DNA from 4 places in the Rhizobium sp. 862_C5_N1_2 genome. Region 1 is predicted to be linked to each of the others. Evidence: predicted binding sites of a transcription regulator. Region 1 holds the regulator's gene; each other region holds the start of a gene.
What was found. The regulator LexA, encoded in region 1, represses DNA repair genes until DNA is damaged. The targets are predictions, from matches to a motif close to TGTTCNNNNTGTGTTCNG.

Region 1 (7,854 bases):
GCCGATATGGTACTTGTAGGCCATGGCGGCAAGCGTCGGCATCTTGGCGATCATGCGCAGGCTGGCGACCATGCGCTGGTGCGGATCGGTGATGTCGGTGGAGTCGTGGTAGAAGGCCGACAGCGCGCCGACGCAGCCGCACATGACGGCCATCGGATGCGCATCGCGGCGGAAGCCGGTGAAGAAGCGGCTCATCTGCTCGTGCACCATGGTGTGGTGCGTGACGCGATAATCGAAATCCTTCTTCTGCACGGTGGTCGGCAGTTCGCCGTAAAGCAAGAGGTAGCAGACCTCGAGGAAGTCGCCATGTTCGGCGAGCTGCTCGATCGGATAGCCGCGATGCAACAGGACACCTTCGTCGCCGTCGATGTAGGTGATTTTCGATTCACAGGATGCAGTCGACGTGAAACCCGGATCGTAGGTGAAGGAAGCCGTGTTCTTGTAGAGGGCACCGATATCGATGACGCTCGGGCCGATCGTGCCGCTTTTAACGGCAAGGTCGACTGATTTGTCACCGATTTTTATTGTAGCGCTTTGATCCGTCATGCTGATCCTCCGAAATGGCGGTGGCGCCATAAAAGCGCCATAGGGGTTAAGCGTCCTCACCGATAGCTATATGATCGCGAGGCTAATGCCAAGTTACCGTGATGGCATTTTGTGCATTGCAGTATCACCTTTTAGGCACTGCAGCGATGAGCCGCATGCATATCGGAAGCCGATGATTCGACTGCTCTTTTGGCTCTTTCAATTTTCCCTCACTTTTCAATCGATTATTCTTGCCGGATTTGATTGGCGGTTGCATTCTGCCTGTCGGGGCGAGTGACTTTGGGCAGCACATGCAGGAGTTGACGACAGTCGAATTGCGGCCGGAAGCAGGCGCCGGCCTTGCCGACTCCGCCGGTTTTTCTCCGGCTGTCGTGGTGACGCGGCCGCCAACGACGCAGTCGGCGACACCGTGGCGCCACCGGCTGCCGGCAGTAGCCTTGCAATCGCTGCGTGGTGGCATGCGCATGCTGGGCGAAGAGGCGGACCATGGCCGCCTGCTGCTGTTCTCACCGGTCTTCCTCGGGGCCGGCTCAGCCTTCTGGTTTCTAGCGGCATCGGACTTCCCGCTCGTTGCATCGCTGCTCTGCCTGTTGGTGCTGACCGTCGCGGTTCTCATCGCCAGCCGCAACCGGGCGGCATTGCGGGCAACGCTGCTGGCGCTTGCACTTGTCGCCTGCGGCGTGGTCTCGGCGCAGCTCGAGAGCCGGCGGGCTTCGACCGTGATCCTCGATTCATCAGTGACGACGACGGTGACCGGCCGTGTCGAGCGGCGCGAAGGCGATGGTCGCGGGCGGTGGCGCTATATTCTTGCCGTCACCGGCACTGAGGCGCCGGAGGTGAAGCGGCCGCCGGGGCGCATAACCGCGATCGCCCGCGGCGCGGACGCGCCTTTCGAGATCGGTGATATCATAACCGGCAGGGCACGGCTGACGCCGCCAGCAGGTCCAGCGCTTCCTGAGCTCAACGACTTCTCCTTCGGTGCCTATTTCGATGGCATCGGCGCCAACGGCTTCTTCTACGGTGCGCCGACAAAGGTCGATTTGCAGGCAGGTCCGCAAGCGGCCAGATCGACGACGGAAGCGCTGCTCGAAGGTCTCTACCGGCTGCGCAGCGGTATCGGAGACCGCATAAGGTCGATCCTGCCCGGCGACACCGGCGCTTTTGCCGCTGCTCTGGTGACGGACGAGCGGCGCGCCATCTCGAATGAGACGACGGAGGCGCTGCGCCAGTCCGGTCTGGCTCATATCATCGCTATCTCCGGCCTCAATATGGCGCTGTCAGCCGGCATCTTCTTCGTCGGTTTCCGCATGCTGCTCAGCCTCTTTCCCGGTGTCGCCCAAGCCTATCCGACCAAGAAGATCGCCGCTGCCGGCGCGCTCATCGCCGTCACGGCTTATTTCCTGATCTCCGGCTTTGCCGTCTCGGCCGAACGCGCCTTCATCATGATGGCGATCATGTTGATTGCCGTCTTCTTCGACCGGCCGTCGATCAGCCTGCGCAATGTCGCTCTCTCGGCGCTCGTCATTCTCGCCATTTCACCGTCCGAGGTCTTGGGTCCGAGCTTCCAGATGTCCTTTGCCGCGACATTGGCGTTGGTATCTGGCTACCAGCTGTGGAAGGACCGGCGCGTCCGCGAAAACGCTTTCCTGAAGCTGCCGATTTTTCGGCCCGTCGTTACGGTTGCGGGTTTCTTCGGCGGCGTCTTCCTGACCTCGCTGATCGGCGGCTTTTCCACCGCGCTGTTTTCGATCGAGCATTTTCATCGCCTGACTGCCTATGGCCTGCCGGCAAACCTCGCGACGATGCCGATCATCTCCTTCATCATCATGCCGGCCGGGTTGCTGGCGATGCTGCTCATGCCTTTCGGTCTGGACGTTTTGCCTTGGAAGGTCGTCGGATTCGGCCTCGATCTGGTGATCGCGATCGCAAAGACGGTGTCCGGCTGGGGTGGCGACATCGGCATCGGCCGCTTGCCCGCTTGGTATTTCGCGATCGCCGTCGCAGGCTTTCTGCTGCTGACGCTGCTCCGCACCCGGCTGCGCCATATCGGCACATCGATCATCGCGGTGTCGACGCTCGTCCTCTTGCTTCAGCCGGTTCCCCGGCCGCCGGATCTGGCGATTTCGGAGGATGGTGGTCTCGTCGCAATCGTCGAGGCGGGGGCCATGGCTTCCAACCGTGAAAGACCGCCGGATTTCATCTTCGACCAGTGGCAGAGAGCGCTGGTCCTGCCGACGCATCACCCGCCGAAGATGCTGGATGGTCCTGTTATTCCGCCGGAGGGAGAAGACCGCCGCGTCAGGCTTTCCCGCGATCAGCAGAACGAAGCAAGGTCGGCGATGCGGGCGGCTGCAGCGGCCGGTGAAGCCAACCGCTTTTCCTGCGTCAAGAAGGCCTGGTGCACATCAAGGCTTGGCAATGGTCATGTCGTTGCTGTCATCGACAATGCCGCCTATCTCGGTCCGGCATGCGACGCGGCCGATATCGTCGTGACGTCGGTCCGCCTGCGCTTCAACAGCTGCCGCTCAGGGGCGACGCTCTTCACCGGCGAAACGCTGCGCAGGACCGGCTCCGTCGAGTTGCGCTTCGCCGACGCCGGCCTGGAGGTCGCAACCGCATTCGATGCATTGTCGCGGCCATGGATGCGGCATCGCGCCTATGACTGGCGCAGCAACAGTTTTGCCGAATCCGGACTGCCTGATGTCAGTGATAGCGGCGAATGAGGCCGACGAGCTTGCCCTGAACCTTGACGCGGTCCGGCCCGAAAATCCGGGTCTCGTAAGCCGGGTTGGCCGCCTCCAGCGCGATCGAGGCGCCTTTGCGGCGGAAGCGTTTGAGTGTCGCTTCTTCGTCGTCGACGAGAGCAACGACGATGTCGCCAGGACTTGCGGTGCTGCCGTTGCGAATAATCACGGTGTCGCCGTCGAAGATGCCGGCGTCGATCATCGAATCGCCCTTGACCTCGAGCGCATAATGTTCACCGGAACCGAGCATGTCGGCCGGAACGACGATGTCGTGGGTGTTGTTCTGGATCGCCGAGATCGGAACACCGGCGGCGATACGGCCCATGACCGGCACGGAGACCGAGTTGCCGTTGTCGGCGACGGGTTTTGCGGGAGCAGGAGTGGCGACCGGCTGCGGCTTGCCAAGGCTGCCCTCGATGACGCTGGGCGAAAAGCCCCGCCGGGGCTGAATGCTGGGGCTGTAGGCCTCCGGAAGCTTGATAACCTCGAGCGCACGGGCGCGGTTCGGTAGGCGGCGAATGAAGCCACGTTCCTCGAGCGCCGTAATCAGCCGGTGAATCCCGGACTTGGAAGCGAGGTCCAGGGCATCCTTCATTTCGTCGAAAGATGGCGGAACGCCGGATTCCTTCATGCGCTCATGAATGAAAAGGAGAAGCTCCTGTTGTTTGCGCGTGAGCATCGACGTTGTGACCTCGTGATTGAAACAAATCCAGAACAGACACTATATGTTCCATATGTGTTCCGCAAGTAGCTAAATTTCCGTAAAACTTGGCGCCAACTCGTTGAGATTTTTATTTTCATTCGCCGGATTGGGACACATCTCTTGCATTGAGGGGCGCGCCATCGCACATCTCTTGCCGTTTCCAGGAGGGATATCATGAACGAGCGTTCCGCCAAGCCGCACCCGCTGGATCATGTGGTGCTGCCCGTCGTCAATATCGATCTGGCGCGCGAGAGGCTTGGCAAGCTCGGCTTCACCGTTGCCGCCGATGCACGCCATCCCTTCGGAACGGAAAACGCCTGCGTCTTTTTTGCCGACAAGACCTATCTGGAGCCGCTCGGGATTGCGAGTGTCGAGGAGAGCGAGGCCTCAGCGCGGCAAGGCAATGTTTTCACGGCCCGCAACCGGGCCTTCCGCTTCCGCTGCGGCGAGGAGGGGCTTTCGGGGCTTGCTTTCGGCAGTAAGGATGCCGGCGTCGATCATCAGAACTTCGTCGGCAACGGATCGAGCGCCGGCGAGATGCTGCAGTTCACCCGGCCGATGACGATGCCGGACGGTTCTGAGAGCATCGCCGGCTTCAAGCTGGCTTTTGCCGGCGACCTGCGAGCGCCCGATCTCTTCCTTTTCAGCGTCGAACGCGTCAATCCGCTGCCGGCCGACCGCGGCGCGCTGGAGACGCATGCCAATGGCGTCACCGGCATTGCCGAGATCGCGCTCTGCGCGCCTGATGCTGCCGCTTTCGGAGCCTTCGTCGGCCTTGCCGTGGCGCAGGCGGCAGTCGAGAAAACCGGTTTTGGCGTCAATGTTGCTGCTTCGAACGCGAAAATCAGTCTGATGACGCCGGAAGGGCTAGAAGCCTATTTCGAGATCGCCGGCTCATCCGCCGATCGCGGCCTGCGTGGCCGGGCAATCCTCTTCATTGTCGCCGATCTTGCCGTGACAGAAGCGCATTTGGCTGCTAACGGGGTGACATACACGCGCAAGAACAATCGCATTCTGGTGAAGCCCGCGCCCGGGCAGGGCACGCTCTTCGCCTTCGAGGAGACACGATGAGCACTGAGACGAATTCCGAAGTCAAGATCGGCGAAGGCCAAGGCCAGGTGACCTTTTCCAATACCGGCCGGCTGTCGCTGATTGCCGGTCCCTGCCAGATGGAGAGCCGCGACCACGCCTTCATGGTTGCCGGCACGCTGAAAGAGCTTTGCGCAAAGCTCGGCATCGGCCTCGTTTACAAGAGCTCCTTCGACAAGGCGAACCGCACCTCGCTCTCGGCTGAACGCGGCATCGGGATCGAAAAGGGCATGGAGGTTTTTGCCGCCCTCAAGAAGGAATTCGGCTTTCCTGTCCTGACCGACGTTCATACCGCCGAGCAATGCGCGGAGGTGGCAAAGGTCGTCGACGTCCTGCAGATCCCGGCCTTCCTTTGCCGCCAGACCGACCTTCTCATCGCCGCCGCCAAGACCGGCCGCGTCGTCAATGTCAAGAAGGGCCAGTTCCTCGCTCCCTGGGATATGAAGAACGTCCTGAAGAAGCTCAACGCCAGCGGCAATCCGAACGTGCTGCTGTGCGAGCGTGGCGCCTCATTCGGCTATAACACGCTGGTTTCCGACATGCGCTCGCTGCCGATCATGGCGGCGATGGGCGCGCCCGTTATCTTCGATGCCACCCATTCCGTTGCGCAGCCGGGCGGGCAGGGCGATTCCTCCGGCGGTCAGCGGGAATTCGTGGAAACACTGGCGCGCGCAGCAGTGGCTGCCGGTATTGCCGGCGTCTTCGTCGAAACCCACCAGGACCCCGACAATGCACCTTCCGACGGCCCCAACATGGTCTATCTCGAGGACATGCCGCGGCTGCTTGAAAAGCTGCTTGCCTTCGATGCGGTCGCCAAGGCTTGACGTTCAACAGCCTGACATGATCGTGCTATAGGCATGTCGCGAAAAAGTGTGCAGCGGTTTTGCGACAACGACATGCGGAAAGCCAAAGACCTAAAGCGTGGCAAGCGAATCTGAAAGATCGCGACGCGCTTTAGGCGAGATCCAAACGCTGGTTCGAAGGCTGGAAATTGCAGCATTGTAATTTGCACGCCTTCGACTAAGACAGGTTTCGAACCGACTTATCACCACCCACCGAGCAGGAAGAACCCATGACTGCAATCACCGATATCATCGCCCGCGAGATTCTCGATAGCCGTGGCAACCCCACCGTCGAAGTCGATGTCTATCTCGAAGATGGCAGCATGGGCCGCGCGGCCGTTCCCTCGGGCGCCTCGACGGGCGCGCATGAGGCGGTCGAACTGCGCGACGGCGGCAAGCGCTACCTGGGCAAGGGTGTCGAAAAGGCGGTGGAAGCCGCCAACACCGAGATCTTCGACGCGATCGGCGGCATCGACGCCGAAAACCAGATCCAGATCGACAACATCATGATCGAGCTGGACGGCACGCCGAACAAGTCGCGCCTCGGCGCCAACGCCATCCTCGGCGTGTCGCTCGCCGTCGCCAAGGCTGCTGCCCAGGCGTCCGGCCTGCCGCTCTACCGTTATGTCGGCGGCGCTTCCGCCAGCCTGCTGCCGGTGCCGATGATGAACATCATCAACGGCGGCGCCCACGCCGACAATCCGATCGATTTCCAGGAATTCATGATCCTGCCAGTCGGCGCCGATTCGATCGCCGAAGCCGTGCGCATGGGTTCGGAAGTCTTCCATACGCTGCGCAAGGAACTTGCCGCGCAGGGCCATAACACCAATGTCGGCGACGAAGGCGGTTTCGCACCGGGTCTGAAGAGTGCTTCGGAAGCTCTCGACTTCATCATGAAGTCGGTCGAGAAAGCCGGCTACAAGCCGGGCGAGGACATCTACCTCGGCCTCGACTGCGCCTCGACCGAATTCTTCAAGGACGGCAAATACGTTCTCGAAGGGGAAGGCCGCACGCTGGAATCGGGCGCCATGGCCGAATATCTGGCTGAGCTCGCCGCCAAGTATCCGATCATCTCGATCGAGGACGGCATGGCCGAAGACGATTGGGACGGCTGGAAGACGCTGACCGACCTGACCGGCAAGAAGACCCAGCTCGTCGGCGACGATCTCTTCGTTACCAACTCCGCCCGTCTTCGCGACGGCATCCGCATGGGCGTCGCCAACTCGATCCTCGTCAAGGTCAACCAGATCGGCTCGCTGACGGAAACGCTCGATGCCGTCAACACGGCGCACAAGGCGGCCTATACCGCCGTCATGTCCCACCGTTCCGGCGAGACCGAAGATTCGACCATCGCCGATCTTGCGGTCGCCACCAACTGCGGTCAGATCAAGACCGGCTCGCTGTCGCGTTCCGACCGTCTTGCCAAGTACAACCAGCTGATCCGCATCGAAGAGGGCCTCGGCCCGCAGGCCCAGTATGCCGGCCGCTCGATCATTCGCGGCTGATCGGATCTGATGTTCAATGGCTTGACCCGCGCCTTTCCGGCGCGGGTTTTTTATTGCCCGGTTTTTAGAGTCAACGAACGGTTAATCTCTGCGCGTTAGATTGAACGAATTGGTAATGCGTTCAAGAGCATGCGTGTATGTGGACAAAGCATCATAAGAAGAGAAAGATCGGTCGCTTCGTCATTCCGGCCATGACGGTCGCCTTCCTCTCCTATTTCGGTTATCATTGCATCCATGGCGATTACGGCCTGCGCGCAACGGAGACGTTCGAGCATCAGCGTGTCGCGCGTGAAAAAGAGCTTGCAGTCTTGAAGGCGAAGCGCGAACATCTGGAAAATCAGGTCGCGCTCCTCAGTGACGGCTCGCTCGACAAGGATATGTTGGACGAAAAAGCGCGTTATCAGCTCAACATGTCGCGCGCGGAC
Region 2 (7,854 bases), 2.9 Mb from region 1:
GACAGGTGCGCACCCCAGCCGAGCAGGGTGACCTGGGTGATCATACGGCAGGCCTTCGATATGCCGGAGAAGATGATGTTGCGGTCCTGCGCCTCGACTTGCGATTTCAGCGAGCCCGCCGTTTCCCGGCCCCACATCTTCACCGCTTCGGGGATCATCGCCATTGCGTTGATGATCTGCGAATTGCGCGACATGGAATCGAGGTGGAAATTTGCCCGGCTGAGGTAGCCGTTGGATTCGGCAAATTGCCGGGCGGTGAATTTCTGGTTCAGATAGGCGATCACGAAAAGCACCGCGCAGCAGGTCATGATGATGATGCCGAGATGTGGATGCACGAAATAGACAACGACCACGAAGAACGGCATCAGCGGCGCATCGAGAAACGCGATCAGCGTGCCGGATGTCAGGAAGCCGCGCAAAAGCTGCAGATCCTGCAGCGTCTGATAATCCTTGCCGCTGCCATGCAGCGATGCTCTCGCTGCAGCGCTGAGGATCGGCGCGCCGAGCTGCACTTCGAGTTCCACCGCGGTGCGCATCAGGATGAAGCGCCGCACCGAATCCATGAAGGCCTGCAGCAGCACGGCGCCGATCACGGCGATCGAGAGCATGACGAGCGTATCGATGGAGCGGCTCGTCAGCACCCGGTCGGATATCTGGAAGAGATAGAGCGGGATTGCCAGCAGTAGGACGTTGATGGCGATCGTGAACATCATGACGACCACCATGTTGCGTCGCACCGCCGCCATGCCCCGCGAGAGGCTGGCGGCGAAATTCACAGGCTCGCTGCGCTTGTGAAAACCGCCGCCACTTCCTCCGCCCCCGCCCCCGCCGCCCCCGGGATCGGAATCCTTGCCGTTTCCGCCGCCGCCGGTGCGCAGCCGCCTGTCACTCTCGCTGATCGGACCGCTTTCGCCTTCGATGGTCTTGCCGAAGGGCATCGTCGGGCTCGATTTGAGCTCGGTCTTCTCTTTCGGCAGTTCGGGGGGCACCCGCGCTTCGATCCGCGGTTGGGCCGGTGCTTCCACCGGTTTTGCTGTCGCCGGGCTCGGCGCCACGGCGGCAGGAGGCGCAGTTTTCACATTCGAGCCTTCCGGCGTCACCGTTTTCTGCGTCACGGGCGGCTGAATTGCACTTGCGCCTCCGATGTCGGCAGCCTCCCGCGCCGCAACTTCGACCGTCTCCTTGCCGCCGTCGGGAGACGAAGCAACGGCGCCGCTGAGCCTGCGAAGATTCTCGACCGCCTGGTCGATCGCGGAGATGCACACTTTGCTCATCGCAGCGTCCGAGGGGGCAGCGGAAGGAATATTGCCCGACCTGAGATCGAGGGCGCTGCCTGCCGCAAAGATTTGTTTTGAAATCTGGTTCATCGTGGTTCCTCCGCAATACTCAAGGTCACGCGACCATGGCTTGCATTACGTCGGCGGGGTGCGCCGACGACCATGAAAAATCATGTCCGGCATTGATGACGCCGTCCGCAGAATCGCTGCCCGCCGGATCGTCGTTGTCGAGAAAGGCAATAACTTCGTTGGCGAGCCTGTCGTCGGCCGGCTGCGGCTGCGTCGTGTCATGCTCCACCAGCCCGCCCTGAATGAGGATGGCGTCTGAATAGAGCTGGCCCGCCAGATAGGTCGTCTGGCCGAAACTGTCGTAGTCGACGATCTCGGCGATGTTGATGACCGCATTGCTGCCTGTGTCGATCGTCACCGTTGCATCGGGATTGTTGTCGAGGATGGTCGATGCCGCCTGGGTCACATCATCGGAATCGCCGAGAATGCTGACCTGCTTTATGATCGTCATGTCGTAGAGATTGCCGGTGATGTAGAGCACGTTGAGACCGGCATATCCCTGGAAACTCACATCGAACGACAGCCCTTCCGGCATATTGGGATCGCGATCTTCGATCGCCTTCTGCGCCTCGACCATATAGTCCGGCATGGCCGCGAAGGGGCTGTCCGTCCCGACATTGTGGATCGAGGCGAAATTCCAGATCAGGTTGTTGCCGGTCTGGATGTCGGCGCCGGGATCGAAGCCGTCTTCCGCCCGCACCCAGTCATTGTCGTAGAGCAGCGAGATCTGCGTGATGCTGTTGATGTCGAGCACATTGCCGCCGATGATCACCAGATCATACTGCATGCCCATCCCGAAAAAGGAGGAGAAGTTGATGGAGGTATTGCCGCCCGTCAGAACCGTGGCTTCGGATCCCGAGGTGGTTACCGTCATCATGTCGTTGTCGCTGACGAAGTGATATTGCTCGATCCACTGTACGAAGGAAACGTCGCCATCGATGACGCTGACCCGCCAGCTGTTCGGGAACGTCGGCTCGGCAGCATCGCTGTCGGCGTGGCTCGATGCTTCGAAGGTGCTGTGTTCGAAGACGGCGATATTTTTGGCGACCGTTCCCGCCTCCTCGGCCGAATGGCCGGATGAGCGCAGCGCCGAGGCGATCTCGTCGTGATCGCTGTAGACGAAGGCCTGAGAGATCGCGTCGATCTGGTGGTAGTTGCCCATTACCGCGGTGACCGAAGTAATGACGCCGGAGTTGATCACCGAGGCGACGTTGACAAGGAGATTTGCACCGGCGGTCACATCAAGGCTACTGCCGCTGGGATCTGTCTGTTCGACGGACGAATTGCTGTCGTCGGGTTCTTCCTGGAGCTTGGCGAGACCGCGGTCGGGCAGGAAGTCGTCGAGGACGGGTATATCGGTCTCGGCCTTGCCATTGACGTAGACGATGGGGCCGTCGCCCGCGGGATGGGTGGTGACGAAATGATGCGTCGCGTCGGTGCTGGGCGAGGTTGTCCCGCTGTCCTCGGTATTCTGGACATTCTGGATATAGCTTTCGAGATCCTGGGCGATCTTCAGCGCGCCATCATAGGTGTCGGTTCGGTGGAGGCCCGAAAAAGGCGTGAGGATCTCAGCCTTGGTGCTGAAGTCCGCGAGCTTTTCGATGACAAAAGTCGTGTCTCGCGGCGCATGGACGCCGTTCGTCATATCGAGATAATCGTCGTCGTAGAGGACGTTGACCTGGAGGACATGACTGATCGTCGAGCCAGGCCCGGCAAAGACGGTCAGTTCCGGCTCATCCGTGAGCACGATATCGGTCGGATCGCCGAAATGCGGTAACGGGATGTCCTTTGCGGCAATCGCCGCCAGCTTCTCGAGGCTCTCTTCGAAGACGCGGCCTAAATGGCGTGCCGGACCATATTCGATCTCGTAGCTGCCGCTTTTGTAAATGACGCCTGGATCGTAATCCTTGAGCTGAAGATCGGAAGAGAAGGCAGCCGTATAGGCATCCTGATCCGGCAGAACGGGAACATCCGCGCCCGGTCCTGCGCCTTCAGCATAGTTGGTGCGCAACCGCATCTCGTCGGTCGTCATCTCGAAGAGACCGATGAAGTGCGCGATGATTTCCGAAATCTTCTCGATATGCATGGTTCGGCCCTCCCATTCGAAATGACGATCGGCCTTCTGGGCGCCCCTCGCTGGGAGCTGCGGTGTGGTCGTCAAACCGTTTTCAAGCAATCAAGCTGCACCGGCCGGGGCCGGTGCAGCTCGTCTTGGTCGTTGGAGGTCCGTGTCAGGTGCTGGTATCCTCGCCGACGTCGGAAACATGAGAATTGCCGCCGATGACGCTGGAGTCGATTGTGTTGCTGAGCAGGTTCGCACCCTGAACAAGCTCGAGGTGGAAGCCGGAATTGGCAAGGATTGCCGAAGCGTCGGCCGTGCTCGAGCCATTGGCATCGTCGCCAGCCTTGAGATCCCAGCCCTTGCCGTCCATCTCAATGCCTTCTGCACTATCGGCGTGGCCGCCATCGGCCTTCAGATGGTTCTCGGCCGCCTGGTTGTTCATCGTGGTGTTCCAGGCATTATCCTGGTCAGCCAGATGGTTCGCCTGGACGGCGCTGAAGCCGCTGTCGTTGCCGGCGCCGGACAGCGAATTGTTGAGGATGCTGTCAACGTCGAGAGTGAAGGAGAAGTCGTCGCCGAGGTTGAAGGTGAGGTCGTGGCCGGCAACGCCGAGATTGTCGAAGTCCTTGACGTCTTCGATGACGGCGAAGTCGGTATCCGTCTTGTTGAAGCTGTCGGCCGTGTTGTTGCTGTCGGAGATCGTCTTGGTATCCGTATCCGTAATGGTCTTGACGTCGGTGTCTGTCACGGTCTTCGTATCGGTGTCCGTGATCGTCTTGGTGTCGGTGTCGTTGTCGCTGTACGACTTGCTGTCATAGCTCCAGTCGTAGTCGTTATTGGAGTCGGTGATCGTCGTGGTCTTGGTGCTCGTATCGTCGTCGGACTTGTAGCTCCAGTCATATTCGTTGTCGCGGTTGTCGCCATTATTTGCGGAGAGCTCGGCCTTGACGTCCACATCTACGCTGTTGTCGGTATTGTCGCGATTGTCGCCATTGGCGACGCCGCCGACATAACCGGTCGAGCCGTCGTCAACTTCAGTTGAATTGATAGCGCTGTTGGCAAAGCCGTCGGCAAGCGCCCCGACCTTCGTGATTTCGATGTCGTCAGACATTCAAGTTTCTCCAGAAAAAAACCGGAGCAGCTTTTCGAAATCCCTCTCATCTCAAATGGGATTTTACTCGCGCTCGCTCCGATGCGGTTAACATCGGCAGATGTATTCGATACTAGTCATCTGCGGCTTCTTCGCGATTTGTTGATCAAACCGTTGGTATTGGGAACGTACGCACTCAGTACAAGGCCGCACATATCCGGCTCCGAATCCTGAAGCGGATAAGGAGTATTCACGCTTACTTTTCGTGGGTTGCCCTAAATGGAGGCCATGTATCAAAACGCAAAACAGTACATGGGTTTTCCATGTCGCCACTTGGACGACGATCACAGATTGCTGGAAAAAATGCGGATCCGATAGACATCAATTCGGGCTAAGGCGGATCTGCCATGCCCGGTTAGCCCTGGATAGCCCCTGTCGTTGGAGCTTTAAGATCTCTTCGGCGGGAGCGTCGGCGGGCAACGAGAATCCGGGGATCCCGGCATTCGCTGCCGGGTTTGAGGGGCGCCTTCCCCGTCCTGTATCCGGCCACCCTGCATGACGAAATTATGGCAATCTGTACTGAAATATTACATTAAGCTGTTCAGCTATAGTCAGAGCAAATATAACCTTGAAGTATCTATTGAAGTGAAAATACAACCAAGGCTTTGTATCGTATCGTTTTTCCCCCGCTAAAACTAATCACTTTGGGCCATTTCCTTCCTTCTCAATCCGTATTAACATAATTAAGAAATGTCTAAAAAATAAGGCGATGACATTCGGGATCGACATTTCATACTATTTAATACCCGCCATCGCTCCACGTTTGAGTAAAGTGTAACGCTAGGGGAGGCGTATATGTTCATGACAGGGTCTGGAATGGAGAATGCGGACCAAGGAAGGAAGTTGAGTTCGTCTGGAGATACTATACTAGTGGTAGCCAAGGCGGATCTGTTTTCGGAATGCATGGTAGAAGCACTGGCAAAGAAATTTCCGAACTGTGAAGTAGCAAGCATAACGAGCACAAAGCCGATGCTGGAAAAAGATACCAGCGAAATGAAGCTCGTTTTATTCTATCATATACCTGGCCCTGAGCTTCAAGAAGCGCTGCAGGCTGCCCGCGAAAACCACCCTGAAACCTCGATCGGACTTGTCGTCGAAGCTATCGACATGCTCGAGCCCTATGTCAGCCGGCTGGTGGAGGCAAGGATCATCGATGGCGTCCTGCCGCTCAACCTCCGACTCGACGTCTTCATGGCCGCTGTGGATCTACTGATGAAGGGCGGCGAACATTTTCCGTCGGCACTTCTAAACCGTCTCAACAACAAGAACACCCAGCTGGAACCTTCGCTCTATCAGACAAAATCGGTCGATGCGGCGCGCAACAATGCGCTCAAGCTGAGACGCGACAGTATCTCCGCTTTGACCACCCGGGAGGTTCAGATCCTGGATCTCATATGCAAGGGGACGCAGAACAAGATCATCGCCGACAAGCTGCATCTTTCCGAAAACACCGTGAAGGTTCACGTCCGCAACATCTACAAGAAGATGAACGTCCGAAACCGCACGGAAGCGGCATCCCGTTTCTTCAATGAACACCCTGCCGGCGAAGACGATATGTCCGGCCGGTGGCGCAATTGATGTAACGATCTGTTTTGCTTCAGATAGAGGGACGCGCAAAGCAGCGTGACTTCTGTCCGAAGCCGCTTGGGGAGCAGATATAAGGCGCTGAGCCGTGATAGGCGACAGTGCGGGCCGTGACCCCGGCCGGGCGCCCGGCGCGATTTTCCGGATAGGCATAGGCCTTGGAGACGCGCGGCGCCTCGACGATACTCTTCTTCGCGACGACCGCGATATCGTCATCAACGACCGTGCAGGCCGTCTGTCCGATCGCCATAAGCGCCGTTCCCCAGACGAACATCGCCAAGCGAAGACGCCGGCCTTTCAGCTGCGCTGCATCTTGTTTTTTCAACATAGCCCAAACCCCTCGCATATGGCGCTTCCGGATGCAAGACCGGCCGTGCCGTTGAGCGCGGCCGATCCCCCGACTTCCCTCGTATATTAGCTGCATTGAGTGAAGCTTGAGAGGCGGATGAGAGGCGTATTGGTGGTAAAGCGTTGAAAGTGATTAATCATTTGTTACTTTGAAGAATACTTGCGTAATTATTTTGGATAGCTGGAATTTTTCAAGTTGACCTTGGCGATAGTCGTTGTATTGTTTTAATAGTAATTCGGTATCTGGAGAGTAACTACAAAGTTATTCATGTATGGACGCTCAGTTTCATGAATATCCGGAGCGGATAACGGAGGCATGCAGTGCATAAATAATCAAAAGACTAAATACATGGGAAGGAGTTTGTAATGCGTAGTTTCGTTCCCAACGAAGGCTATTCTGAAGTGTCAGGCATACCGGTGCTCCAAGGGCGACGCACCGTTCTTGTGAATGGCGGGGGCGGCTTCCTCGGTTCACATCTCTGCGAAAGGCTCCTGCAGCGCGGCCACAGCGTCATATGCCTCGACAATTTTTTGACCGGCCGCCGTACGAATGTCGATCATCTCACATCGAACACCCGCTTCCGCATCGTCGAGCACGATGTTCGCCAGCCCTTCGATATCGACGCGTCGCTCATCTTCAATTTCGCCTCCCCCGCCTCTCCGCCTGATTATCAGCGGGATCCGGTGGGAACACTGCTCACCAATGTGCTCGGCGCCGTCAACACCTTGGACTGCGCGCGAAAGACCGGTGCAATCGTCGTTCAGTCGTCGACGTCGGAGGTCTATGGCGACCCGAACCAGAGCCCGCAGCACGAATCCTATTGCGGCAATGTCAACCCGATCGGACCGCGCGGCTGTTACGACGAAGGCAAGCGCAGCGCCGAAACGCTGTTCTTCGATTACCACCGGACTTACGGCGTCGACATTAAGGTCGGCCGCATCTTCAATACCTACGGGCCGCGCATGCGCCTGGACGACGGACGGGTGGTTTCCAATTTCATCGTGCAGGCCCTGCGCAATGCCGATCTGACGATCTATGGCGATGGCCAGCAGACCCGTTCCTTCTGCTATGTCGACGATCTCATCGACGGTTTCCTGCGTTTTTCGGCTGCCGGCAGCGCTTGCAACGGCCCGATCAACCTCGGCAATCCAGCCGAAATGACCGTTCGACGCCTGGCGGAAATCATTCGGGACCTGACGAACTCGCGTTCCCGGATCGTCCACCTGCCTGCGGTCACCGACGACCCCCGTCAGCGGCGGCCGGATATTTCCCGTGCCATGGCCGAGCTGGGCTGGCAGCCCCGCATCGGGCTCGAAACCGGCCTGGCTCGCACCGTCGAATATTTCGACGGCCTGCTGGCCGG
Region 3 (7,854 bases), 2.7 Mb from region 1:
GCGCCAGAAGGAATCCGGCTTGCGATATCTGTACATGCTCCCGAATCGCGATCACGATATCCGAAAGCGGCCGCCGTTCAGGATGATGGTAAAGCGGCTGGTTGGTTGCAATCAGCGGCACGCGGTTTCGAGCGGCAAGCATGGCAAGCACCGCAAAGACCTGCCTGTCGCGGCCATCATAGGCTGGCGACAGCGCCATGAAAAATGCCTTGCGGAACCGTCTGCGGAACCGTTCCAGATAATCTTCCAGCGTCGGCCGACCCGCCTGACGGTCGACAAGGGTGCGATCGGGAACGAGAGCAAGCATCATCTCATCCCCCCATTCCATGAGTTCCGCTTCCGTCAGAATGCAGCTTCCCTTGACCGCTTCTTCTTTCAGGTTGCCGGCGCTCAGAAGACGGCAAAGGTTCGCCCAGCCCCGCCGGTTCCGGGGATAGGCGAGGATATCAGGCGTTCCATCGGAAAAGACGAGACGAGCGCCCGGCTGAATCCGGATAGGATCGAGGATCTCCTCCTTTTTTCCTTCCTTCTCCGCTTGGGCTATAATCTCGTCCCTGTTTTTATATCTCTCCTCAAGCTGCTCCGCCTGCGCATGCGCCCTGACCACACCGGCAACCGAATTCCGGTCCCCAACGCCGAGACCGCCGAGCCGTAGACGAGCAGCCTGCACGACCATCTCCTCGGGGCCAGAGGCGCCTTCAAGAAACGAGAAGTTCGTCCTTGTGCCAATCTCGAAGAATGCGCGCGCGGTTGTCATGCGAACACGCCATGCATGAACCAGCGAGGATCAAGCGCCTGACCATAAAAGCCCCGCCGATAGATCCAGAAGCGATGTCCGGTCTCATCCTCGATGCGAAAATAGTCACGCGCCTCGGCGTCATTTCCATCGATCCACCACTCCATCGCAATCCGTTCCGGCCCTTCGCTTCTTGCCACCTGATGCTGCATGCGCCGCCAGCGAAAGATCTGCGGCGGACCATCGGGCACTTCGGCAAGTATGGTCTCGACGGGCTCCGGCGTTGCAAAGAGCCGCAGCGGGCGCTCTTCGCGGAAAGGAAGCTGGATGTCCTGCACGGCCTTCCGCCTGGGAAGGCTCTCCATCACAGGAACCGTGATGACGGCGCGTTCCGGAACATGGCTCTCGCGGAGCTGGAAGCTTTGCAGGCAATCCGCACCAAGTCGGGCCGAGACCCGGTCGACGAAGGCCGAAAGCGAGATCTCTCCCTGCCGGTCGCCTTCGAAATCACCCTGCGCTTCGTTGAAGGGATCGTGCCGCAACACATTCAACCGCACGATCTCGAAACCATAGCCGGCATCGAGATCGTCATAGACCGCCTGCAATCGCTCGGAAAAAAGCCCGGCAATGAACTTTGGTTCGCGAAGCGGCTGCGAAGCACCGACGGAGATGCGAAAGACCCTGCCGTCGACGCGGAACAGGACCAGTTCGAACACCCGTCCGCCAGCCCCCCGCGCTTCCAGCGACGGCTGCAGCGATAAGGCGACCTGCCTGGTGACGGTAAGGATCTGCTCTTCCGTCCCGATGGGCTCGATCAGACGGCTTTCGGCCGAAAGGCTGGCAACAGGACGCCGGGGCGAGACCGGCTCCTCTTCACGTCCCAGCGCCTGGTCGAGACGCAGAAGCAGCTCCGGGCCGAACCGGCGGGTCAGCGGCGCCCGCGGTGCATCGATGACGTCGCCGATATATTTCAGACCGAGCTTGTTCAGGGCATCGACGGTTTGTCCCTCCAGCCGCAGGGCTGCGACCGGCAAGGACATCAGCACATGTTCCGTCCCTTCGTCCTCGATCACGCCGCCTTGCCCGAAGCGGGAAGCGGCCCAGGAAAGGCCAGGCGACGATGAGATCGCGCCCCGCGCATCGAACCCCATATGAAAAAGCCGCGACAGCACATCCCGAAGAAGCGCCTTTTCACCGCCGAAGAGATGGGCGCAACCGCTAATGTCGAGAAACAGACCGTCCTTCCCGTCGAACGCCACCAGCGGCGTATAACGGTCGCACCAGTCGGCAATTGCCTCCAGCAACCGGCGGTCGGCCGCCGGATCCTCTTCCGCGACCTCGAGCATGGGGTACATGGCGCGCGCTTCGGCAACGCCCAGCTCCTTCCTCAACCCCAGCCTCTCGGCCAACTCGTCCAGTGCCGTCAGCCGCAGGGCATTGTTGAGCTTGCCGGAACAGACGATAGGCGGCGTCTCAGGACGCCCTTTCGAACGCCAGGAGAGCCCCCATCGCTTGCGGGCGATGCGGTCCGTTGGCAGATGCGGGAAGCTGAGCGCCAGAATGCGCTGACTGTTCGCCTGGAGGACGAACGAGGTTTGGTTCGGCGATAGGGAGAAATTCGCGTTCATGGGGGTTCCACTCCAGAAGAATGGAGAGCGGGGCCGGATTGCGGCTCTTCTCCAGCGTGAGACGGAAAATCGGATTGCCGATGCTGCCGGAAAGTTTCGATCCATCCGGCAACGGCCGCAGACCGGACGGGGCTGGTTCGACATGCAGACGGAAGGCCGCACTGCTTGCCTCCTCCGCCCCGGCCTGGCGGACAAGAAAGAGCGGACGGCGGGCAGCATGCGCCCTGAGACTGAGCCTGCGGCTTTCGGTCAGGCCGAAATGGGCGGGATTGCCTCGCACTTCGAAGATGACGGCCGAGAAGGCAGCGCTTTCCACTGCCACCTCCGCCAGCCAGAGCGCCTCGTCCAGCTTGCGCGGCGCCGCATGGAGAAACCGCTCCGGGCTCAGCCCGAAATCCCGAAGCCCGGGGGCATAGGGACGACCGGCCTCCAGCGTGCCGACGGCATCGCCGATCCAGAGCAACGGCAGAAGGCGGCCGGCATCCGCTTCCTGTTTTTGCAGTCGCGCGGCAACAGCCATCGCCAGCCCGCTTGCAGCACCTGCATCACGAGACAGAGCCGAGCGGAATTCGGTGATCGCATCGAGCGGCAGGCCGCCTTCCAGCGCCCCGTCGAGAAACTCCACCCCAAACGGCAGGGGCGGCAGAATGCGCTCCTGGCGGGTCTTGCGTCCTTCTGCCAGGGCTTCCTGTTCCGCTGCGGCAAGCGCCGGCGCGGGCCTTCCCTCCAGTCGGGCAATGGTTTCGCGGAGCGCAAAAAGCCGCTCGCGCGCCAGGGCGTGCTGCGCCATGGCGTTCTCCGATCCGTCTTGTTCCTGTTATGTTCTTATAGATTCCAGAGAGCTAATGAAGAGTCAACGGCCATTTTCTATGAATTTATTCCTGCCTTTGATTCCGCACTCGAAAATCGGCGATAAAGGTTCTATATGGGCCCGCAAAGGAAGGAATATTCATGGCCCGCATAGACCAGAGCGATGATTGGCGGGACCGCCATGCGCCGACGATCAGCACCTTCGAGTCGCTGGCCATGGAGGCCTATAGCCATCTGCCGGATGAATTCCGCCAGCTGACGACCAACCTCACGATCGAGATCGAAGATTTCCCCGATGACGACGTTTTCGAGGACATGGCGCTGGAAACCCCTTTCGATCTGCTCGGCCTTTTCGAGGGCAGGGGCATTTCCGAACGTTTCACGCTGGAAACCGGCGAGATGCCGAACCGCATCCGCCTCTACCGCCGCCCCATCCTCGATTACTGGGCTGAGAACGACGAGACGCTCGGCGATATCATCACCCACGTCCTGATCCACGAGATCGGCCACCATTTCGGGCTGAGCGACGATGACATGGAGCGGATCGAGGCAAGCGCCGAGGAAGCCGCCGAGCGCTAGAGCGCCGCGCGTCCAAAGGACGCGCTAAGGACGCTCCACCACTTTCAATCACGCATAATCCTTTCCGAAAATCGATTTCGATTTCGGGGTTATGCGCTGAGCTCTCACTGCTCGGAGAGCTTCATCTCAGGATGGTAATCCTTGCCTTCGACATGCTTGACGACGGCCTGACCGCACTGCATCGCGCCGGTTGCGGCATTGAAGGCATAGGTCGGCGAGCCCTCCAGCGACCAGCCCTTGTTGAGGGCGGCAGTGACCTTGTGGCAGAAGGAAGCATCGTCGGGACCGGTCAGGAAGCGGTAGAGTTTCATCACATCGTCTTTCGTGCTGCAGCCTGGCGGGCTGCGATCAGGCGGGCTTTATGGACCAGACTTTCCGCCTGGACAAGATGCAGCCGCTCGACCATCCGCCCGCCTGCATTGATGACGTTCAGCCCGTCGGAGGCGGGATCGGCAAAGGCCGCGATGATCGCCTCCGCTTCCGCAATCGCTGCCGGATCCGGGCCGAAATGATGGTTGGCGGGCTCGATCTGCGCCGGATGGATCAGCATCTTGCCGGCAAAGCCCATCGCCCGGCCCTGCAGACATTCGGCATCAAAACCCTGTTCGTCCCTGAAATCGTTGAAGACGCTGTCGATCGCATCGAGCCCGTAGGCGCTGACCGCAAGGACGACCTGCATCAGCCACGGCACGAGATAGTTCCGCCCCGGCTGCGGCAGCACGCCGGTTTCCTTGCGCAGGTCGTTGAGCCCGACGACGAGGCAATCGAGCCGCGAGCCCGGCGTGCGCCCGGCTTCGGCGATAACAGCCGCATTCAGGATGCCACGCGGCGTCTCGATCATCGCCCAGATACGCAGATCTTCCGGTGCATCCGCCTCGGAGAGAAGGTCGCCGACCGCCATGACATCCTGCGGTTCGTCGACCTTCGGCAGCAGCACGGCGTCGGGATTGAGCGCGATTACCAGTTCCATGTCCGCCAGGCCGAAATTGGTCGACAGGTCATTGATACGGATGATCCGTTCCTTGCCTTCGAGCGGCCGAGCCGAAAAGAAATTCCTCAGATTTTCCCGCGCTTCCGCCTTCCTTTCCGGCGCCACGGAATCCTCGAGATCAAAGATCACCGCATCGCAATCGACCGCATGGGTTTTTTCGAGGGCGCGGGGATTGATGGCAGGCACGCTCAGCACCGAACGGCGCAGGCGGGCGGAGCGGGTCGCGGGGTTTCGGCTCATGGCGAATTAGTGCCAAGCTTTGACAGTCGAAGCAAGCAGCCCACCCCAGAACATCTAGCAGAACAACAAAAAGCCATGCTTGCCTTGCAGAGAGGAAAGAGAAGGACCACATTCCTTTCCGAAGAAAGGTCTCTAACCATGCAGAACATTCGCTCCATCTTCCTCATGCTTGCCGGCGCCACCGTTTTCGTGGCCATGCTGCTTCTCACCTTTTCGGTGACGCTCGCCGTCGGCGCCATCCTGACCGTGCTCATGGTCGGACGCGCGCTTTCGATGAAGATGAAGCCCGCTCCGGTCCGCGCCAAGGCGAACAATGGTAAGCCGGAGATGCGCGTGTGGAACGACGGCCGCGGTACGATCATCGATCTCTGATCACCGAATTTTCCAAAAAATTTTGACCGACACTGTCGGCTCCAGATTCCATCATGCGTCCTTGAAACAGCCAGGCATTCTGCCGGCTCGTGAAAAACGTATGGAGGACGAGCATGGATACGACGACAGAGAGCAACCCGACGAAGATGCCACCGGTCAAGAATGGCCTGCTGCCCTATCTGACGGTCGACGGCGCGGTGAAAGCTGCGGAATTCTACAAGAAGGCTTTCGGCGCCGAAGAGGCATATCTCGTGCCGGTCGACGAGAGCGGCCGAACGATGCATGTGCATCTCTACATCAACGGCAGCTCCCTCATGCTGTCGGATGCCTATCCCGAATACGGCCATCCTTTCAAAGGCCATGAAGGCTTCGCCATTCAACTGGTTATCGACGATATCGATTTCTGGTGGGATCGCGCGGTTGCTGCCGGCGCCGAAGTCGTCATGCCGGTCGAACTGATGTTCTGGGGCGACCGTTACGGCCAGCTTCGCGATCCGTTCGGCGTCCTCTGGGGCCTGAACGCACCGTCCAAATAAGGGGACAGGCGCAATCGGCGGATCGCGCGAAACGTCGCGTGGCCGCCGTCTGTGAAAGATTCTCCTTCATTTCGGCGAAAAACTGGACTAGATGCAAATTCAGAAAGTAGATTTGCTGAAATGGAGCATGGATCATGGATAAATTCGTGAAGCTCACCGGCGTTGCAGCACCGCTGCCGGTCGTCAACGTCGACACCGACATGATCATTCCGAAGGATTATCTGAAGACGATCAAGCGCACCGGCCTCGGCACCGGCCTCTTCGCGGAAGCCCGCTACAATGAGGACGGCTCAGAAAACCCGGATTTCGTGCTGAACAAGCCGGCCTATCGCGATGCCAAGATCCTCGTTGCCGGCGACAATTTCGGCTGCGGCTCCTCGCGCGAGCACGCCCCCTGGGCGCTTCTGGATTTCGGCATCCGCTGCGTGATCTCGACCAGCTTCGCCGACATTTTCTACAACAACTGCTTCAAGAACGGCATCCTGCCGATCAAGGTCAGCCAGGAAGATCTCGACAAGCTGATGGACGACGCCTCGCGCGGCTCCAACGCCATCCTGACCGTCGATCTTGAGAATCTCGAGATCACCGGCCCCGATGGTGGCTTGATCAAGTTCGATCTCGACGAATTCAAGCGCCACTGCCTGCTGAACGGTCTCGACGATATCGGCCTGACCTTGGAAAAGGGCAAGGCGATCGACAGCTTCGAAAAGAAGAACGCCGCTTCGCACCCCTGGGCAGCCTGAGCCTCTCCAATCGGTTACCGATCAAGCCGGGTTTTTGCCCGGCTTTTTCTTTTGCGGCACATCAGAGAAATTTCTCTTTCCAGGCCTCAAGCTTTTCGAGCGACACGCCGATGCCGCCGCAGACTTCGATAAGCGGATTGTCGAAGCGCTGAAGCAGCCCGGCATGCACATCGGCAACGGCAAGGGCCGCACCGCAAGCCGGCTCGACCAGAATGCGCTGCGCATCGGCAAATTTCAGGCAGGCGGCAACGGCATCGGCGTCGCTGACGACAACACTTTCGATCGGATGCTGCTTCGGCAGGTCGAAGACATGCTGCACCACCTGCCGCGCCCCGAGCGAATTGGCAATCGAGGTAATGGCGGGAAGGGTGATACGCTCACTCGCCTTGAGGCTGGCATTCAGCGAGGCCGCCCCTTCCGTTTCGACGGCGATAACAGGCACATCGGAAAGCCCGTTTCGCTTCAATCCCTCGACAATGCCGGCAAGCAGCCCGCCGCCGCCGACGCTGGTGACGACGCAATCGAATTTTGCACCTTTCGCCACGACCTCGTCGATCAGCGTGGCATGGCCATCCCACAGAAGCGGATGGTCGAAGGGGTGAACATAAGTCGCCTTTCGGCTCCGGGCGAGGTCGACTGCATGGGCATTGGCCTCATCGAAAACCGAACCGTGAACGAGGACATTCGCGCCCGTTGCGGCAATCGTCTGCCGCACATCGGCCGCCGTCGTCTCCGGCACGACGATCGTGACCGGCACACCAAGCGTCCGGCCGGCATAAGCCGCGGCAATGCCGGCATTGCCGCCGGAAGCACAGAAGATCTCGCGCGCCCCATTTTTCACCTCGTGCTGGCAAAGCCGTCCGACGCCGCGCAGCTTGAAGCTGCCGGAAGGCTGCAGCGCATCGAGCTTCAGCCAGAGCGGTTTGCCGCTAACGCTGTAGCCAGGTGCCGTCTGGACCAAGGGCGTGTCGAGATGGAGAGGCGCGAAAGGCATGGGAACCATCCAGGGAAATAAAGGTCGGGGCTGCCGTTCTAATCTGTTTGCGGGCGCAGGAGCAACCATCGCTGCTCAGAGCGAAGCGTACCGATTCACCGCTTCCGTCGCTTGAAATGCCCATTTCCGGGGTCTAAGAAGCCGCAACTAGTTTTTCCCAGGAGGGTTTCATGACAGCGCGCAATCTTTTCCTGTTGCCGGGTGACGGCATCGGTCCCGAGGCCA
Region 4 (7,854 bases), 1.1 Mb from region 1:
TTGCCGTCCTGCTTGAGGCGGAAATAGGCCCAGGCGCCCTCCTGGTAGCGTTCGATCAGTTCGGCCTCGCCGAGCAGCTTCAGGTGACGGGAGATGCGGGGCTGGGATTGGCCGAGAATTTCGGTAAGATCGGTCACCGTCAGGTCGCCGCCGTCAAGAAGCGCCAGAAGACGCAGGCGCGTGGGCTCGCCGGCCGCCTTCAAGACGTCCACCAGCGCATCCAGTCCAAGCTTCAAGGGTTCGCTCATCTTCGATCCAATCAAGATATAAAGATATCTTTATGTGATTTGAAAAGCGGTGGCAAGCGAGAATTCGCTCTCTCCACGAAATTGCCTGCTCAGATTGCGACAGAGCCAGATATGAAAAAGCCCCGGCCGAACCGGGGCTCTCGCAAGCGAAAACAGATGGAATAAATCAGCGCGTCAGGCGCTTGTGGGCCTGGCTGCCCGGGTTAAGGGCGTCGGGGCCAAGGCGGCGCACCTTGTCCTGTTCATAATCCTCGAAGTTGCCTTCGAACCATTCGACATGGCCGTCGCCTTCGAAAGCGAGGATATGCGTCGCCAGACGGTCAAGGAACATGCGATCGTGGCTGATGATGATGGCGCAGCCGGCGAAATTCTCCAGCGCGTTTTCCAGCGCACCCAGCGTTTCCGTATCGAGGTCGTTGGTCGGTTCGTCGAGCAGCAGAACGTTGCCGCCGGCCTTCAGCATCTTGGCAAGGTGAACGCGGTTGCGCTGACCGCCGGAGAGATTGCCGACCTTCTGCTGCTGGTCGCCGCCCTTGAAGTTGAAGGCGCCGCAATAGGCACGGGAGTTCATGTCGAATTTGCCGAGCTTGATGATTTCGGCGCCGCCGGAGATTTCCTCCCAGACCGTCTTGTCAGCCGCAAGCGCGTCACGGCTCTGGTCGACATAACCGAGATGCACGGTCTCGCCGATACGGATCGAACCGCCATCCGGCTTTTCCTGGCCGGTGATCATCTTGAACAGTGTTGTCTTGCCGGCGCCGTTGGGGCCGATGATGCCGACAATGCCGCCCGGCGGCAGCTTGATCGACAGGTCGTTGATCAGCGTGCGGCCCTCGAAGCCCTTGGTGATGCCTTCCATCTCGATGACCACCTGGCCGAGGCGCTCGCTGACCGGGATGATGATCTGCGCGTCGCCGGGACGCTGCTTCTCGGCGGCATCCACCAGTTGCTCGTAGGACTTGATACGGGCCTTGGACTTGGCCTGACGGGCCTTCGGGCTGGAAGCGATCCATTCCTGTTCGCGGCTGATCGCCTTCTGGCGCGACGCGTCTTCGCGGCTTTCCTGCAGCATGCGCTTGGCTTTCGCCTGCAGGTAGGCCGAGTAGTTGCCTTCGTAAGGAATGCCACGACCGCGGTCGAGTTCGAGGATCCATCCGGTGACATTGTCCAGGAAGTAGCGATCGTGGGTGATCATCATCACGGCGCCCGGATAGTCGCGTAGATGCTTTTCGAGCCAGGCGATGGTTTCGGCGTCCAGGTGGTTGGTCGGTTCGTCAAGCAGCAGCAGATCCGGCTGCGAAAGCAGCAGACGGCAGAGCGCGACACGGCGACGCTCACCACCGGAAAGGCTGGTGACTTCGGCGTCGCGCGGCGGGCAACGCAGCGCTTCCATCGCCATCTCGACCTGGCTTTCCAGATCCCAGAGGTTCTGGCTGTCGATGACGTCCTGAAGCTTGGCGCCCTCTTCCGCCGTCTCATCGGAATAGTTCATCATCAATTCGTTGTAACGATCGAGGACAGCGGTCTTCGAGGCAACGCCTTCCATGACGTTCTCGAACACCGTCTTGTTGGGATCGAGATGCGGCTCCTGCTCCAGATAGCCGACCGTCGCACCTTCGGCGAGCCAGGCTTCGCCGGTATACTCCTTGTCCTGGCCCGCGATGATGCGCAGTACGGTGGATTTACCCGCGCCGTTCGGACCGAGGATACCGATCTTGGCATCCGGGTAGAACGAAAGGTGGATATTCTCCAGGATCTTCTTGTTGCCATAGGCCTTGTTGAGGCCGGACATATGATAGATGAACTGACGTGCCATGCTGCGCTGCTCCGGGCGGGAAACTTTGATTGTGCCGCTATGTAGGCGAAACAGCGCCTCCGGGCAACGCCGAAACCCGGTTTACTCAGGATTTCCGGTCAAAAGCCCGCAGCGTCGACGACGCCCTCGTCGCAGCCGAACGACGTTTTTCCAGCACCCTGGATCAGATCGGCAAGCCCGGCACTTTTCGCCGATGCCGCTCCGGCAGCTTCCGAAAGCCCGATCGTCAGCTCGCTGATCATCCTGACATTGCCGGCCCGCCGGCAGCTCATCTTGACACGATCGCCGGCACCCGGTCCAAAGCTCTTGTCGAAAGCCGCCTTGATTGCTTCGGCCTTGACCGGCTTGCCGATATTGGCAGCGAAGAGATCACGCACAGCCGACGCGTTGAGTGCGCCCACGAGATGCACACCGACGCCGAAATAGTCGTCGGCACTCATCTTCGTGCAGGTGCCGTGCTTCACCCATTCATGCCGTTCCAGGCCGGATTGCGTGCCGGGCATCGCCTTGGCAAGCGCCGTCTTCGTCTCCGCTGCAAGCGTGACCTCCGGCAGCTTGTTCCAGTCGCCGTCCTTGTCGGCGGTCTTCTGATCGGCGCTCACACCACAATAATCCTGCCGCATCGGCCAGAGCCCGTGCAACGAGAAGTTCGTCGCGTCAGGGCGCTCGCCGGTCTGGCTGGCGCATTCGGCCTTCTTCTGGTTTGTCTGGCAAAAAGCCGGCTGCCAGCTCGCCGCCAGAATGAAGCGGGTGCGCCCGCCGGCCTCCTGCGCCACGGCGGCGCCGGCAATAACCATCGACACAGCGAACGACAAAGTACGCAACTGCATGCTGCTCATTTCAACCCCCAAAAAGAACAATACAGGAACAAATAAGCATCAAATTCAAACGATCGCAACCCTGAATCGCAACAAGGCTGCAATTTGTTATCGGATAACCAAACGCCGATGTTGCAATTACCCGGCGATCTGGTCTGTTGCCGCCGGGAGGATCCACATGTTTTCTGAAACGCAAAGGCTCGTCGTGCCTGGGGCGTCGCTGGCCTATCACCATGCTAAGGCCGAAGCTGCGGCACGCGGCATCCTGTTGATATCGCATGGCCTGGCCGAACATTCGAAACGATACCGCTCCTTTGCCGAGGCGATGGCGGTGCGCGGCTATCATGTCTATGCCCACGATCATCGCGGCCACGGCGAGACGACGGCAGCCGATGCGCCGATCGGCCGCTTTGCCCGGCGTGGTGGGGTCGAAAGGGTGATTGGCGACGTCATCGCCATGCGCGGCCATGCGGCCTCCTGCCATCCCGGCCTGCCGGTGATCCTCTTCGGCCATTCGATGGGCGGCCTCATCGCCCTCAATGCAGCCGTCACGGCTCCGGCCGACTTCGATGCTGTCGCCGTCTGGAATTCGAATTTCGCCGTTGGCCTTGCCGGCCGCGCCGCCCAGGCGATCCTGCTTGCCGAGCGCATGCTGAAGGGCTCTGACGTGCCGAGCGGCCTGCTGCCGAAGCTCACCTTCGGCACCTGGGGCAAATCCATTGCCGGCCGCCGCACCGAGTTCGATTGGCTGTCGCGTCGTCCTGATGAAGTTGACAAGTATGTCGCCGATCCACTCTGCGGCTTCGACGCCTCAGTCTCTCTCTGGCTCGATCTCTTCGAGTTGACCTTCCGCGCGCCGCAGAAAATCCATCTAGACCGGCTGCCGCGGGATATGCCGATCCATCTGGTCGGCGGTGGAGTGGACCCGGCGACGGAGCGTGGAAAAGCGGTGCTCTGGCTGTCAAAGCATTTGAAAGACCAAGGCTTCTCCCGTATCAGCAGTGAGATATATCAGGACATGCGGCACGAAACACTGAATGAGATCGGCGCGGATGCGGCGATCGCAGCCTTTGGCGAGTGGTGCGACAGGGCCGTCGCAAGATCCTGAGCGACCAATATCCTGAGTACAGGGATTTCATCATGAGCAGCTCCTCCGCCCGCCCCGTTTCGTCCGCCTCCGACGTGACGATGGGGCTTGTGCTGATGGTACTCTCGGTGATGGTCTCGCCGCTCATCGATATTTTTGCCAAGCTTGCGATCACGACCGTGCCATCCGGGGAGATCACCGCCGGCCGTTTCATCGTCCAGGCGCTCTGCATGCTGCCACTCGTGATATGGCGGCGCAGCTTCGCCGATTTTTCCTGGCGACAGAGCCTGTTCCATGCCATCCGCGGCGCGATCATCACCGTCTCGATGATCTCCTTCGTCACGACGCTGAAATATATGGCGGTCGCAGACGCGATCGCGATCTTCTTCGTCGAGCCAATCATGGTGACGATCCTCGGTGGCATCTTCCTGAAGGAGACGATTGGCTGGCGGCGGTATACCGCCTGCGGCGTCGGCTTCTTCGGGGCGATGCTGATCATCCAGCCGAGTTTCGAAGAGGTCGGCTACATCGCGCTTCTGCCTGTCGTCAGCGCGCTCTGCATCGCCATCTTCGTGCTGATGACCCGCGCCCTCTCGCGCAGGGAAGACCCCTGGTCGATGCAGTTCCAGATGAGCATCTGGGGCCTGCTCTTCTGTGTCCTCCTGCTTTTCCTCGGTCAGGGAACCGGCTCCGACCTCTTCGATCCGGTCATGCCGGAAGGCCGCGCCTGGTTCTATGTCGCCGGCGTCGGCGCCATGGCCGCAATCACCGGCATCCTCGGCGTCTACGCCTATCGCGCAGCACCGGCCTCGACGCTGGCGCCGCTGCAATATTTCGAGATCGTCTCGGCGACAATCTTCGCCTGGCTGGTCTTCGGCGACTTTCCGGATGCGGTCAAATGGCTCGGCATTGCCATCATCGTGGCATCAGGCTTCTACATCCTCTGGCGCGAGCGCCGCTTTGCTTCAAAGCCTGTATCCGATACATCTGAGGTGACGCTGGCGCCTTAAATAAGAATGAGAGCCCGGAGGAACATGACGGAGACCGTGACGAAAAAGCCGCCGCTTGCCGGTATCCGGGTGATCGAGCTTGCCCGCGTGCTCGCCGGCCCCTGGGCAGGACAGATGCTCGCCGATCTCGGTGCCGACGTCATCAAGGTCGAAAATCCCGACGGCGGCGACGACACGCGCCAATGGGGGCCGCCCTTCGTCGAAAGTGCCGATGGCGAGAACCTCTCGGCCGCCTATTACCACGCCGCCAATCGCGGCAAGCGCTCCGTCACTGCCGATCTGAAGAGCGCCGAAGGCCAGGATTTCGTCCGCCGCCTCGTCTCCACCGCCGACGTGGTCATCGAGAATTTCAAGCTCGGCGGCCTCGTCAAATACGGGCTCGATTATGACAGCCTGCGCAAGGTGAACCCGAAGCTCGTCTATTGCTCGATCACCGGCTTCGGCCAGAACGGCCCTTATGCCAGCCTCCCCGGCTACGATTACATCGTCCAGGGCATGTCCGGCTTCATGTCGATCACCGGTGAACCAGGCGGCCAGCCGATGAAGGCAGGCGTCGCCATTGCCGATATCTTCACCGGCATCTATGCCGTCTCGGCGATCGAAGCCGCCCTGATTCACGCCCTCAAATCAGGCGAAGGCCAGTTGGTCGACATGGCCCTGCTCGATGTGCAATCGGCCGTGCTCGCCAATCAGAACATGAATTATCTGGTTTCCGGCGAGGCACCGACCCGCCTGGGCAACGCCCATCCCAATATCTCGCCCTATGAGGTCGTGCCGACGGCGGACGGTTACCTCATTCTCGCAGTTGGAAACGACGGGCAGTTCCGTCGCCTCTGCACCATCCTCGGCCTGGAGGCCATCGCCGGCGACGAGCGTTTCGCCACCAACAAGGCCCGCGTCGGCAATCGCGGCGAAGTGCGACGCCTCGTCTCCACCGAGACGTTGAAATGGCAGAAGGCGGATCTGCTAAAGGCCTGCGAGGAGAACGCGGTTCCATCAGGCGCCATCAATACGATCGAGGAAATGTTCGCCCATCCGCAGGTGCAGGCCCGCGGCCTGCGCATCGACCTTGCAGATGCCGCGGGCACTGTGATCCCCGGTGTCAGGACGCCTGTGGTGCTGTCGGAGACGCCGCTGCGTTACATCAGGCCGAGCCCGCGTCTTGGCGAACATCAGGCAGAAATCCTGGCGGAGCTCGCCGAGCTCGAGAGGAAGGCATCGTCATGAAGAAGGCATTGTCATGAAGAAGACGGGCGGAGAACTGATCGTCGAGGCGCTGAAGGCGAATGGCGTCAAGCGTCTCTCCTGCGTGCCCGGCGAGAGCTTCCTCGCCGTGCTCGATGCGTTGCGCGACAGCGATATCGACGTCCTTGTCTGCCGCCAGGAGGGCGGAGCGGCGATGATGGCGGATTGTTGGGGCAGGCTGACCGGCGAACCCGGCATTTGCATGGTGACCCGCGGCCCCGGCGCCACCAACGCCTCCGCCGGCCTGCATATATCAAGGCAGGACTCGATCCCGATGATCCTGTTCATCGGCCAGGTGCAGCGGGAAGCACGCGAGCGCGAGGCCTTCCAGGAGGTCGAGTTCCGCCGCGCCTTCACCGAATTCGCCAAATGGGTGGGTGAGATCGACGATGCCGCCCGTATTCCCGAATTCGTCACCCGCGCCTTTGCGGTCGCAACCTCCGGCCGACCTGGCCCTGTCGTGTTGACGCTGCCGGAGGACATGTTGCGCGATGAGGTCGAGGCACCCCGCGCCAGGCACTATGCCAACGTCGAGGCCCATCCCGGCCGCCGCCAGATCGACGATTTCTATCTCCGCTTGCTGAAGGCCGAGCGGCCGATGGTAATCCTTGGCGGCACGCGCTGGGATGCCGATGCCGTCGCCGATTTTCAGAGCTTCGCCGAGCGTTTCCAACTGCCCATCGGCTGCTCCTTCCGCCGGCAGATGTTGTTCGATCATCTTCATCCCTGCTATGCCGGCGATGTCGGCATCGGTATCAATCCCACTCTGGCGAAGGAGATCAAGGAGAGCGACCTGCTGATCCTCCTCGGCAGCCGCATGTCGGAAATGCCGTCCTCCTCCTATACGCTGATCGATATCCCCTACCCCCAGCAATCGCTGGTGCACATCTATCCCGACCCTTCCGAGCTCGGCCGCGTCTATCGCCCGGATCTTGCCATCTGCGCCGCACCGGCCGATTTCGTCGCCGCGCTCGCCGATCTGGAAGCGCCGGGCGAACCGCACTGGACCGAGCGCACCGCACGCCTGCACCAGGCCTATCTCGCCTGGTCGACGCCGCCATCGACAGGTCCGGGCGCCGTCCATATGGGGCCGATCATGGAATGGCTGGAGGCCAATACCGGACCGCAGACGATCTTCACCAATGGTGCGGGCAACTACGCCACCTGGGTGCACCGCTTCCATCGTTTTCGCCGTTTCAACACCCAGGCCGCCCCCACCTCAGGCTCGATGGGTTACGGCCTGCCGGCGGCGGTGGCCGCCAAGCGGCTGTTTGCCGAGCGCGAAGTCATCTGCTTTGCCGGCGACGGCTGCTTCCTGATGCACGGCCAGGAATTCGCCACCGCCATCCGCTACGGCCTGCCGATCATCGCAGTCGTCGTCAACAACGGCATCTACGGCACGATCCGCATGCATCAGGAGCGCGAGTATCCCGGCCGCGTCAGCAGCACCGATCTGACCAATCCCGACTTCGCAGCCCTTGCCCGCGCCTATGGCGGCCACGGCGAGACGGTGGAAACGACAGCGGATTTCGCCCCCGCCTTCGAGCGGGCACGCGCCAGCGGCAAACCGGCGATCATCGAGGTCAAGCTCGATCCCGAAGCGATCACGCCGACACGCACACTCTCCGAA

Region 2: ACD590_RS22705 (fibrinogen-binding protein) is a predicted target of LexA. The motif match lies at 4,531-4,548, and genes of this name have one in related genera.
Region 3: ACD590_RS22110 (ImuA family protein) is a predicted target of LexA. The motif match lies at 3,174-3,191, and genes of this name have one in related genera.
Region 4: ACD590_RS14310 (ribonuclease T2 family protein) is a predicted target of LexA. The motif match lies at 2,917-2,934, and genes of this name have one in related genera.

Annotation. Positions count from the first base shown of each region.
Region 1 covers NZ_JBPWPT010000001.1:1,767,645-1,775,498, forward strand. Annotated here, with positions in the region: gene gltA (citrate synthase) at 1-546, opposite strand, end outside; gene ACD590_RS08980 (ComEC/Rec2 family competence protein) at 837-3,269, shown strand; gene lexA (transcriptional repressor LexA) at 3,250-3,969, opposite strand; gene ACD590_RS08990 (VOC family protein) at 4,168-5,064, shown strand; gene kdsA (3-deoxy-8-phosphooctulonate synthase) at 5,061-5,906, shown strand; gene eno (phosphopyruvate hydratase) at 6,155-7,429, shown strand; gene ACD590_RS09005 (FtsB family cell division protein) at 7,567-7,854, shown strand, end outside.
Region 2 covers NZ_JBPWPT010000001.1:4,622,509-4,630,362, forward strand. Annotated here, with positions in the region: gene ACD590_RS22695 (type I secretion system permease/ATPase) at 1-1,367, opposite strand, end outside; gene ACD590_RS22700 (hypothetical protein) at 1,393-3,432, opposite strand; gene ACD590_RS22705 (fibrinogen-binding protein) at 3,578-4,519, opposite strand; gene ACD590_RS22710 (helix-turn-helix transcriptional regulator) at 5,354-6,136, shown strand; gene ACD590_RS22715 (hypothetical protein) at 6,156-6,470, opposite strand; gene ACD590_RS22720 (UDP-glucuronic acid decarboxylase family protein) at 6,857-7,854, shown strand, end outside.
Region 3 covers NZ_JBPWPT010000001.1:4,487,897-4,495,750, forward strand. Annotated here, with positions in the region: gene ACD590_RS22100 (error-prone DNA polymerase) at 1-757, opposite strand, end outside; gene ACD590_RS22105 (Y-family DNA polymerase) at 754-2,298, opposite strand; gene ACD590_RS22110 (ImuA family protein) at 2,210-3,154, opposite strand; gene ACD590_RS22115 (metallopeptidase family protein) at 3,316-3,753, shown strand; gene ACD590_RS22120 (DUF1737 domain-containing protein) at 3,858-4,064, opposite strand; gene ACD590_RS22125 (HpcH/HpaI aldolase/citrate lyase family protein) at 4,064-4,984, opposite strand; gene ACD590_RS22130 (hypothetical protein) at 5,123-5,356, shown strand; gene ACD590_RS22135 (VOC family protein) at 5,470-5,892, shown strand; gene leuD (3-isopropylmalate dehydratase small subunit) at 6,027-6,635, shown strand; gene ACD590_RS22145 (pyridoxal-phosphate dependent enzyme) at 6,697-7,629, opposite strand; gene leuB (3-isopropylmalate dehydrogenase) at 7,800-7,854, shown strand, end outside.
Region 4 covers NZ_JBPWPT010000001.1:2,838,867-2,846,720, forward strand. Annotated here, with positions in the region: gene ACD590_RS14300 (ArsR/SmtB family transcription factor) at 1-248, opposite strand, end outside; gene ettA (energy-dependent translational throttle protein EttA) at 415-2,064, opposite strand; gene ACD590_RS14310 (ribonuclease T2 family protein) at 2,163-2,903, opposite strand; gene ACD590_RS14315 (alpha/beta fold hydrolase) at 3,061-3,990, shown strand; gene ACD590_RS14320 (DMT family transporter) at 4,023-4,979, shown strand; gene ACD590_RS14325 (CaiB/BaiF CoA transferase family protein) at 5,004-6,206, shown strand; gene ACD590_RS14330 (thiamine pyrophosphate-binding protein) at 6,220-7,854, shown strand, end outside.